DNA from 2 places in the Limosilactobacillus sp. genome. Region 2 is predicted to be linked to the other one. Evidence: predicted binding sites of a transcription regulator. Region 2 holds the regulator's gene; the other holds the start of a gene.

Region 1 (4,393 bases), 1.7 Mb from region 2:
CCGCCGTGCCGAATGACCAGGTGGGCCGGTTGACCTCGATCGAGACCCGGGCGGCCGTGGCCTACTTCGGCGACTTCGGCTACGAGCTCGACATCACCAAGCTGCCGGCCGATCAGTTGGCAACGATTAAGAAGCAGGTGGCCTTCTACAAGCAGTACCGGCACCTCTTCCAGCAGGGGACCTTCTACCGGCTGGAGAATCCGGACACCGCTAGCCAGAATGTTTATGGCTGGCAGGTTGTCAGTGCCGACAAGAAGGAAGCCGTTGCGGCCCGTTTCCAGATCTTAAACGGTGCCAACCCGGCCTACATCCGCTTCTACTTCCAAGGCCTCGATCCGGACAAGACCTACACCGTCAACGGCGGCAAGGAGAAGTTCTCGGGAGCCGAATTAATGCACGTCGGCTACTTTGTTCCGCGGATCATGGACCGGACCAAGCCGGAGAAGGATCCATCCGACTTCAGTGCCCGCCTCTTCGTGGTCAAGGAAGCTTAAACTAATTTCATCGCACATATTAAAAGCCCTGCTCGAGAAAAATCGAGCAGGGCTTTCTCTTTAACGATAGCGGCGGACGATATCATCCCGGATGATCCGGCTGCCGTATTTGCGGCGCAAATTGTTGAGCTTTTGGCGGGGAAAGGCGTGGCAGAGCACCGGCACGTCCCAGTGCTGCTGCAGGCCCATCAAAACCTGAACGTAGTCGTCATAATCAAAATGAGCAAAGGGGAGGTGGCAGATGATCGCGGTGGTGATCCCGGTGCCAACCCGCTTCTGGGCCTCGGCAGTGATCACGTAGTTCTGGCTGAGGTCGACGATTGACGTCCAGAGGTTCAGCCGCCCTGTTGAGTGCTCTTGGAAGTCGGCGACGACCTCATTGCCATTCTTAATCGCTGCCTGAATTTCCGGTTTGGTTGCCATTTTGCTCCTCCCTTCCTGCTTCCCGAATGTTGAGCAACGGAATGTGGTGCCCATCTTTGAAAAAGGCCTCCTGCTTATTCCAATTAACGTGGTCTAGCTGGCCCTGGTACTGGTCGTAGTAGCCGCTTTGTCCGTTGAAGTAGGTCAGGCTGATCCGCTCGCCGGTCGAGCATGAGTGGAAAAAGTCGAAGACCGACTGAACCTGCTCTTCGGTCGGGTAAACCTTGTTGGCATAACGGGCGGCTGTCTTGGCCAACAGCTCGTGGTAGCCGGTCAGGGCCGCAAAGGGCGCGAATTGGCCGGCCCGGTCCCGCCCGGTCATCGGCAGGTGAGCGCGTGAGACGTGGCGGGGGGCGTCCACGATGTCATTGTAGCGGGAAGTATCATTAAACTGGGCTTGTTCGGCCTGCCATTGCTTCTTGTCCATTATGCCTTGTGGCCCCCAATCTCTTTGTTGCGTTTCTTGGCGACGGCCCCGTCCTTGAGATCGGCCGCGCGAATGATTGAATTCTTTCCGAAGTCCTGGTGCATCTTGAGGATTAGCTTTTGCAGCCGGTAGTCTTGGTCGCGGATTGCCTGCTTTTCTCGGGCCTCCTTGACAACCTGGTGCGGGTCGCTGAAGAGGTCGAGCTGCTCGGCGTAGGTCTGTTCCTGGGCCTTCTGGCGGGTGAGCAGGTGGTTGGCGGTCACCGTCACCCGGCGGCTCAGGAGTTGACGATTAAAGTGCTGGTCGTAGGCCTCCAGGAAGTGCTTGGTCAGTTCGGTCGTCGAAGCGGTCGGCACCGCAAAGGAAAAGGCCCGGTGCTCCGGGTGGGGGACGTCCCGGCCGTAGAAGTCCTTGGTGATTGCGCCGTGGTAGTTGTTGCCAGTGTGCAGAGACTCAACGTCATAGTCGACGGCCAGGGAAAAGTCGGTGGCGACCAGATCCCGCTTAACCATTTGCAGGCAGAGCATGTTGACCATTTCCGAAACCACGATGCGGCCCTCGTTAAACCGGTAGGGGCGGGGGAGGACGATGCTGGAATAGATCCCGTGGTTGTTGGACCGGTAATTCTTGATGTCGTCGATCGTGGCGGATTCGTAGCCCCAGGCATGGTCGATCAGGAGCTCGGCGTTCTTGCCAAATTCTTGGTAGAGGGTCTCCTCGTTTTGGGGATCGGACAACTTACCGAGGGAGCAGCGGGCGATGTCGCCCATCGTGTGCAAGCCAAGTTTTGCCAATCTTTTGGCATAGCCCCGGCCGACCCGCCAGAAGTCGGTGAGCGGTTCGTGGGCCCACAGGTAATGCCGGTACTTTTGTTCGTCCATTTCGGCGATCCGGACACCGTCTTCATCGGCCGGGATCCGTTTGGCCACGATGTCCATCGCCACCTTGGCCAGGTAGAGGTTGTCGCCGATGCCGGCGGTGGCCGTGATGTGGGTCTCAGCCTGGATCACCTGGATGATCTCCTTGGCGAGGTCATGGGCGGTGACGTGATGGGTCTGGAGGTAGTCGGTGACGTCCATCATCACCTCGTCGATTGAATAGGGGTGAATCTTGGCTGGCGGGAGGTAACGGAGGTAGATCTCGTAAACCTCAGCGCTGCGCTGCAGGTAAAAGGCCATCCGTGGGGCCACCACTTTGTATTCGATCTTGAAGGTCGGATTGGCCAGGAGATCGTCCCGGTAGATCGATCCCCAGGGGGCCAGTCGGTGATCGGGAGCTTGCTTGGCCCGCTCCCGATTGAGCTCGGCCACCCGCTGCTCGACCTCGAATAATCGCGGCCGGCCGGGCAACCCGAAGCGCTTGAGGGCCGGCGAGACAGCGAGGCAGATCGTCTTGCTGGTGCGGGTGGCGTCGGCAACCACCAGGTTCACGTTGAGCGGGTCGAAACCGAGGTCGGCACACTCGGCCGAAGCGTAGAAGGATTTGAGGTCAATTGCCAGGTAGGTTGCCATTGGGCGCGGACTCCTTTCGAAAAAAACTATTACTATTATAACTGATCGGGTGTGTCCAGAACAAGCGTTTGCTTTTGGCCGGTGCGGGTCTTGCCAATACGGTTAAAAGGGCTTAAAATATAGGCATCAAAAAGTAGCGTGAGTAACAGCGAGGGACGGCTGGTGGAAAGGTCCCCAAAGCGCGAACTGGTAACAACTAAAGATGGCCCGATTGGGCATGAGTGGCAAGCAATTGCAATTTAGGTGGCACCGCGCGCAAAGCGTCCTATTAGTTTCGACTAATGGGGCGCTTTATCTATAAAGGAGGAAATTAAAATGACTGAAAAGAAACACGTAATTTTAACTGGTGATCGACCAACTGGCAAGCTGCACATCGGACACTACGTTGGTTCCCTGAAGAACCGGGTGGCCCTGCAGAATACCGGCAAGTACGATACCTACATCATGATCGCCGACCAGCAGGCACTGACCGACAACGCCCGCGATCCCGAGAAGATCCGCCACAGCCTCCACCAAGTGGCCCTCGACTACCTAGCTGTCGGCATCGATCCGAAGAAGTCCACGATTCTGGTTCAGTCCCAGATTCCGGCCTTAAATGAACTGACGATGCACTACCTTAACCTGGTTACGGTTGCCCGGCTGAAGCGGAACCCGACCGTCAAGACCGAGATCAAGCAGAAGAAATTCGGCGAGAGCGTACCGGCCGGCTTCTTCATCTACCCGGTTAGCCAGGCGGCCGACATCACGGCCTTCAAGGCGGACACCGTGCCGGTTGGTGATGACCAGGAACCAATGCTGGAGCAGACCCGGGAAATCGTCCGGACCTTCAACCGGATTTACCAGCAGGACATCCTGGTTGAACCAGAGGGGGTCTTCCCGCCAAAGGGTGAGGGGCGGATCCCAGGCCTGGACGGCAACGCCAAGATGAGTAAGTCCCTGGGCAACTGCATCTACCTGTCCGACGACGCCGACACGATCCAAAAGAAGGTCATGTCGATGTACACCGACCCGACCCACATTAAGGTCAGCGATCCCGGTCACGTTGAGGGCAACACTGTCTTCACCTACCTGGACATCTTTGACCCGGACAAGGACTACGTGGCCCAACTGAAGGAACAGTACCAAGCGGGTGGCCTCGGTGACGTCAAGATCAAGCGTCACTTAAACGACGTCCTCCAAGAAATCCTGCGGCCAATCCGGGAACGGCGCGAACACTACGCGGCTAACCTGGACTATGTTGACCAGGTCCTAACTGAAGGCTCCGCCAAGGCCAATGAGGTTGCCAACCAGACCTTGAAGGAAGTTCGTGACGCCATCGGCATCAATTACTTTGGCTAAAAAATAAGCTTATTCAAGCTACCAAATGGGAGACCGGACCGGCAAACATGCTGGCGGGTCTCCTTTGGCGTTTAAAAATCATTTTGCTAAAACAGTTATTAGTGTTTCACGGGGCGGAACATGGTAACATTAAAGAGAATGTTTTTAATGATAATAAATTAATCAAGCGGAGGTGAGAAATAGTGGAAAACCTCGCGATT
Region 2 (4,393 bases):
AGGCAGGTGTTTAAAATGATACTCGGCACTCATGGCAGCGTGCTTGCTGGCAAACTCCTCCTGGTAAATCAGGCGCAGCGGATGCCGCCGGTGCACGCGGGTGTACTTGGCGCCGCGGTAGGATTGGTGGGTGGCAAAGCGCCGGGCAACGTCATTGGTAAAACCACAATAGAGCGTGTCGTCGGCGCAGTATAAAACGTAAATGTAGTACTTACTGCTGGCCATAAAGCAGTTTTTGCACCTCCGGCAAATACTCCCCATCGTCCCCGCTGACAACCAGTGGCGGCACGACCTTTAATCCACCCGGCTTGCCGTCCTTAATGACCTCCAGGAGAAGCATGTTGGCGTCGCGCTGAGCCTTGGGATGAATCAGGCGTAATCGTTTGGGAACTAGCCGCCATTCTTGCATCGTCGTCAGGATTTCGGTCAACCGGTCCGGCCGGTGAACCAGGTACCCGTGACCGTTCATCTTTAACAGGCCGCTCATCTGCTGGGCCACCGTTTGCAGGTTAGTTGCGATCTCATGACGGGCCAGGGCCAGGTAGCGATTCGGGTTTTTCTGACTTTTGGCCGTCACCGAGAAGTAGGGCGGGTTGCACAGCACCACGTCGGCCGAATCCTTAGGAACCTGGGTGAAGACGTCCTTGATGTCCATGTTCAGCACCCGGTAGCGATCACCCAGGCCGTTGAGCTCAATGCTGCGCTTGGCCATGTCCGCGATTCGCGGCTGCAGCTCGACCTCGGTAAAGGTTCCGCCAAGCTTATTATGCAGGAAGAGACCAATCGCCCCGTTGCCGGCACAAAGATCGACCGTCTTCAGCTTGTGACGATGATTTTCCCGCACAAAGTCGGCGAGCAGAACCGCATCCAGTGAAAAGGCAAAGCAGCTCGGGCTCTGAATGATCTGGACGTCCTGGCTGTAGAGTTGGTCGATGCGCTCATCGTCCTTTAATAGTGATGATGGTTCCATTTGCTTCTTTCCTTTCTTTTCCGCTTGCATCTTCTAAGTTTTTTCGTCATACTTAGGGGCTAGATAAGTAATTTGATTTTGATTGGAAGAAAAAAGATGCTTTATAATTTTCTAGTAAAAATTGTCAATCCGCTGCTCAACCTGATCAACGGTCGGGCAAAGATTTATAATCGTGAGAACCTGCCGGAGGGGAACTACGTGGTCGTCGCTCCCCACCGCACCTGGATGGATCCGGTCCTGATTGCCCTGGCGATCTGGCCGAAGAAATTCAGTTTCATGGCCAAGAAGGAACTGTTTGAAAACCCGCTCGCCAATAAATTTCTCCGGGCCCTCAACGCCTTCCCGGTCGACCGGAAGAATCCGGGGCCGTCGGTGATCAAGACACCAGTCAAAATGCTGCGCAAGACTGACCTGTCAACGATCATTTTCCCAACTGGCTCACGCTACTCAGCCAAGCTCAAGGGCGGTGCGGTTGTGATTGCCAAGATGGCTGGCGTCCCCCTCGTACCCGTGGTTTACCAGGGACCGCTGAAATTTGGGCAACTTTTCAGTCGCAAGCCCCGCAACATTGCCTTTGGCAAGCCGATCTACATCGATCGCAAGCTGCGGCTGACAGACGAGAATCAGGCCAAGATCGAACGGGAAATGCAGGATGCCTTTGACCAGCTCGATGCACAAATCAACCCTGATTTTCATTACATCATGCCACCCAAGCCTAAGGATGATAATTTCTAAAAATAAAAGGGATGCCGAAACGCATCCCTTTTATTTTTTACTTGCGGTTTGCTTTCCGCGCTTGTGTCTTCATGGTCTGCATCATCTGGTGAAGCTTCCGGCTCGAAGGCTTCTGTCCCATCTGAAGCATCATTGTCCGCAGCATTTCTTCAGAAATTGGTGGATTATTACGAAGGTAATTTTCCATGTACTTACGGGCGCCGAAGAAACCGACAACCAGGCCAACCAGTAATCCCAGGATGGTCCATAAAATTGTCATACCCACGACTAATTCCTCCTTTGGTTAGTTACCTTTCCATCTTACACGATCGCGGGACGCTTGAAAAGGCAAAATCTGGACTTAATCGTCGCGCAGGCCTTTTTTGCGTTGAATCTGACGAACCTTTTCGGGAGTAACTTCCTTGCCGTTCTTGTCAAAGATCCGCATCATTTCGATGTTGCTCCGCATTGCTTTACGGAAATTCTTAATGTATTCGCGCCGCAGCCGTTCCCGTTCCCGGGTTTCCGGTTCAGTCAGCCCCTCCGTCTTGTTCTTGTGGGCCAATTCATTGATGCGCTTTAACAGCTCATCCTGTTCCTTTGATTCAGTCATCCACGGACCCTTCCTTTCCTGTTCTAACGGCTTAGATTTTACCGAATTTGATCCTTAATTGCAAATTATCCGTATACGTAAAAAGGCGACGAACGTACGTTTGAAATATAATTTCTGCTATGGTATCCTTTACATAATAAGTAATAATGAGGTGTAAGTATGCCAAGAGCTGCTAAAAACAAACAAATGGCGGTCTTAAGCTACATCCACAAGCAAGTCACCGAACACGGCTATCCGCCGACGGTTCGGGAGATCTGCAGTGCGGTGGGCCTATCATCGACATCAACCGTCCACGGACACATTACCCGCCTAATTGACAAGGGCTTTTTACGCAAGGATTCAGCGAAGCCCCGGGCGCTCGAGATCACGCCTAAGGGGCTGGACCTGCTCGGTGTTAAGCCACTGCAGACCAAGATTCCCGTCCTGGGGGTTGTTACCGCCGGGCAGCCAATCTTGGCGGTCCAAGACGCCACGGACTTCTTCCCAATCCCGCCTTCGATTCAGGACAACAATGACCTCTTCATGCTGACAATTCGTGGAACTAGTATGATCAAGGCCGGGATTCTGAATGGCGATCAGGTAATCGTTCGCAAGCAATCCACGGCAAAGAATGGTGACATCGTAATCGCGATGAACGACGACAACGAAGCCACCTGCAAGCGGTTCTTCAAAGAAAAGACCCGCTTCCGCCTTCAACCGGAGAACGACACCATGGCACCGATTTTCCTGCAAAACGTTAAAATCCTCGGCAAGGTCGTCGGACTCTTCCGTGATCATATCTTTTAATTGCCAAAGCCAAAATCGGCAGTGCATCCAAACGTGCACTGCCGATTTTTTTATTGGTTGCGTTGGTAGATTCGCTGGTGATCCCTTTGCCCCGCCAGCACGAATGGCAGCTGATCGCCTGCCAGATCAAACTGCTGGTCTGCAGAATTCATCCCCAGCTGGGCGTTGAAAAGTCGTTCGTATTCATCAATTGAAACCTGGTGGCGCGCGTCCAGATCGGCTTGGATATCATTCAGGTAAGTGGCAAAGCCGGCCTGGACAATTCCAGTATAGAATTCGCCCTCGGCCCCGGAACCATAGCTAAATAGCCCCAGCCGATCGCCGGCTTGAATCCGGCCGTTTTGCAGCATCGACATCAAGCCCAGGTAAAGTGAACCGGTGTAGAGGTTGCCGACCTGCCGACAGTAGGCCTGCTCGGCGGTCAACTGCTTCCGCATCCGCTGAGCAGTCGGGTCGGTCCGTTGCCCCAGCAGTGCCTCCAGCGCCTTCTTCCCCATTTTGGTGAACGGCAGGTGGAAGGCCAGGCCGGCGAAGTCCTCCAGCTTTCGACCGGTCAGCTGCTGGTAGCGGGTAAAGGTCTGCAAGAAGAAGTCGATGTAGACGTTGGTCGAGTATTTCCCGTCCACCATTGCCTCGGTGGCGTAGAGTGGCCGCCAGAAATCCATGATGTCCTTGCTATAGGAAACCGCCGTCGGCTCAATCGCCAAAACGTGCGGGTTGGCACCGATCAGCATGGCCACGGCCCCGGCCCCCTGTGTCACTTCCCCAGGGGTATTCAGGCCATAGCGAGCAATGTCGGCCGCGATAACCAGCACCGTTTCCTGTGGGTTTAGCGCCACCAGTCCGCGAGCAAACTGAATGGCCGCGGTCCCGGAATAACAGGCTTCCTTGAGTTCCACGGTCCGCACAAAATCGTTCAAACCCAGCAGATGTTTAATGTAGATCGCGCTAGCCTTTGAATTATCGATCCCGGATTCGGTGGCCACAATGATCGTCGAAATATTTTTTATGTTGGTGGGATTCAACAGCTTTTCGGCCGCTGCTGCCCCCAGGGTGACGATGTCCTGAGTGGGTGGAACCACCGCCTGCTGATCCTGGCCGATGCCGATTGTGTACTTATCGGGCTCGTCACCGCGTCTTTTCGCTAGCTCACGCAGATCAATGTACTGATCCGTGGTCGCAAAGGCCATCTCATCGATTCCAATCTTCATTTTTTTCATCCCCATTTTACATTTTGTCCATTGTTTGATTTAGCAGGCCGTCCACGACATTGTTTCCCTGGTTATCCGCGTGCCCCTTCGTCCATTGAA

The links. The regulator LexA, encoded in region 2, represses DNA repair genes until DNA is damaged. The targets are predictions, from matches to a motif close to CNAACANNTGTTNG.
Region 1: LKE23_RS08600 (Y-family DNA polymerase) is a predicted target of LexA. The motif match lies at 2,913-2,926, and genes of this name have one in related genera.

Annotation. Positions count from the first base shown of each region.
Region 1 covers NZ_JAKVPE010000001.1:1,831,662-1,836,054, forward strand. Annotated here, with positions in the region: gene LKE23_RS08585 (alpha-galactosidase) at 1-494, shown strand, start outside; gene LKE23_RS08590 (transposase) at 555-917, opposite strand; gene LKE23_RS08595 (hypothetical protein) at 883-1,344, opposite strand; gene LKE23_RS08600 (Y-family DNA polymerase) at 1,344-2,855, opposite strand; gene trpS (tryptophan--tRNA ligase) at 3,171-4,193, shown strand; gene LKE23_RS08610 (Ppx/GppA family phosphatase) at 4,376-4,393, shown strand, end outside.
Region 2 covers NZ_JAKVPE010000001.1:180,216-184,608, reverse strand. Annotated here, with positions in the region: gene LKE23_RS00910 (GIY-YIG nuclease family protein) at 1-225, opposite strand, end outside; gene LKE23_RS00905 (tRNA1(Val) (adenine(37)-N6)-methyltransferase) at 212-970, opposite strand; gene LKE23_RS00900 (lysophospholipid acyltransferase family protein) at 1,067-1,705, shown strand; gene LKE23_RS00895 (YneF family protein) at 1,743-1,964, opposite strand; gene LKE23_RS00890 (DUF896 domain-containing protein) at 2,046-2,297, opposite strand; gene lexA (transcriptional repressor LexA) at 2,457-3,083, shown strand; gene LKE23_RS00880 (hydroxymethylglutaryl-CoA synthase) at 3,134-4,294, opposite strand; gene LKE23_RS00875 (ribonuclease H family protein) at 4,311-4,393, opposite strand, start outside.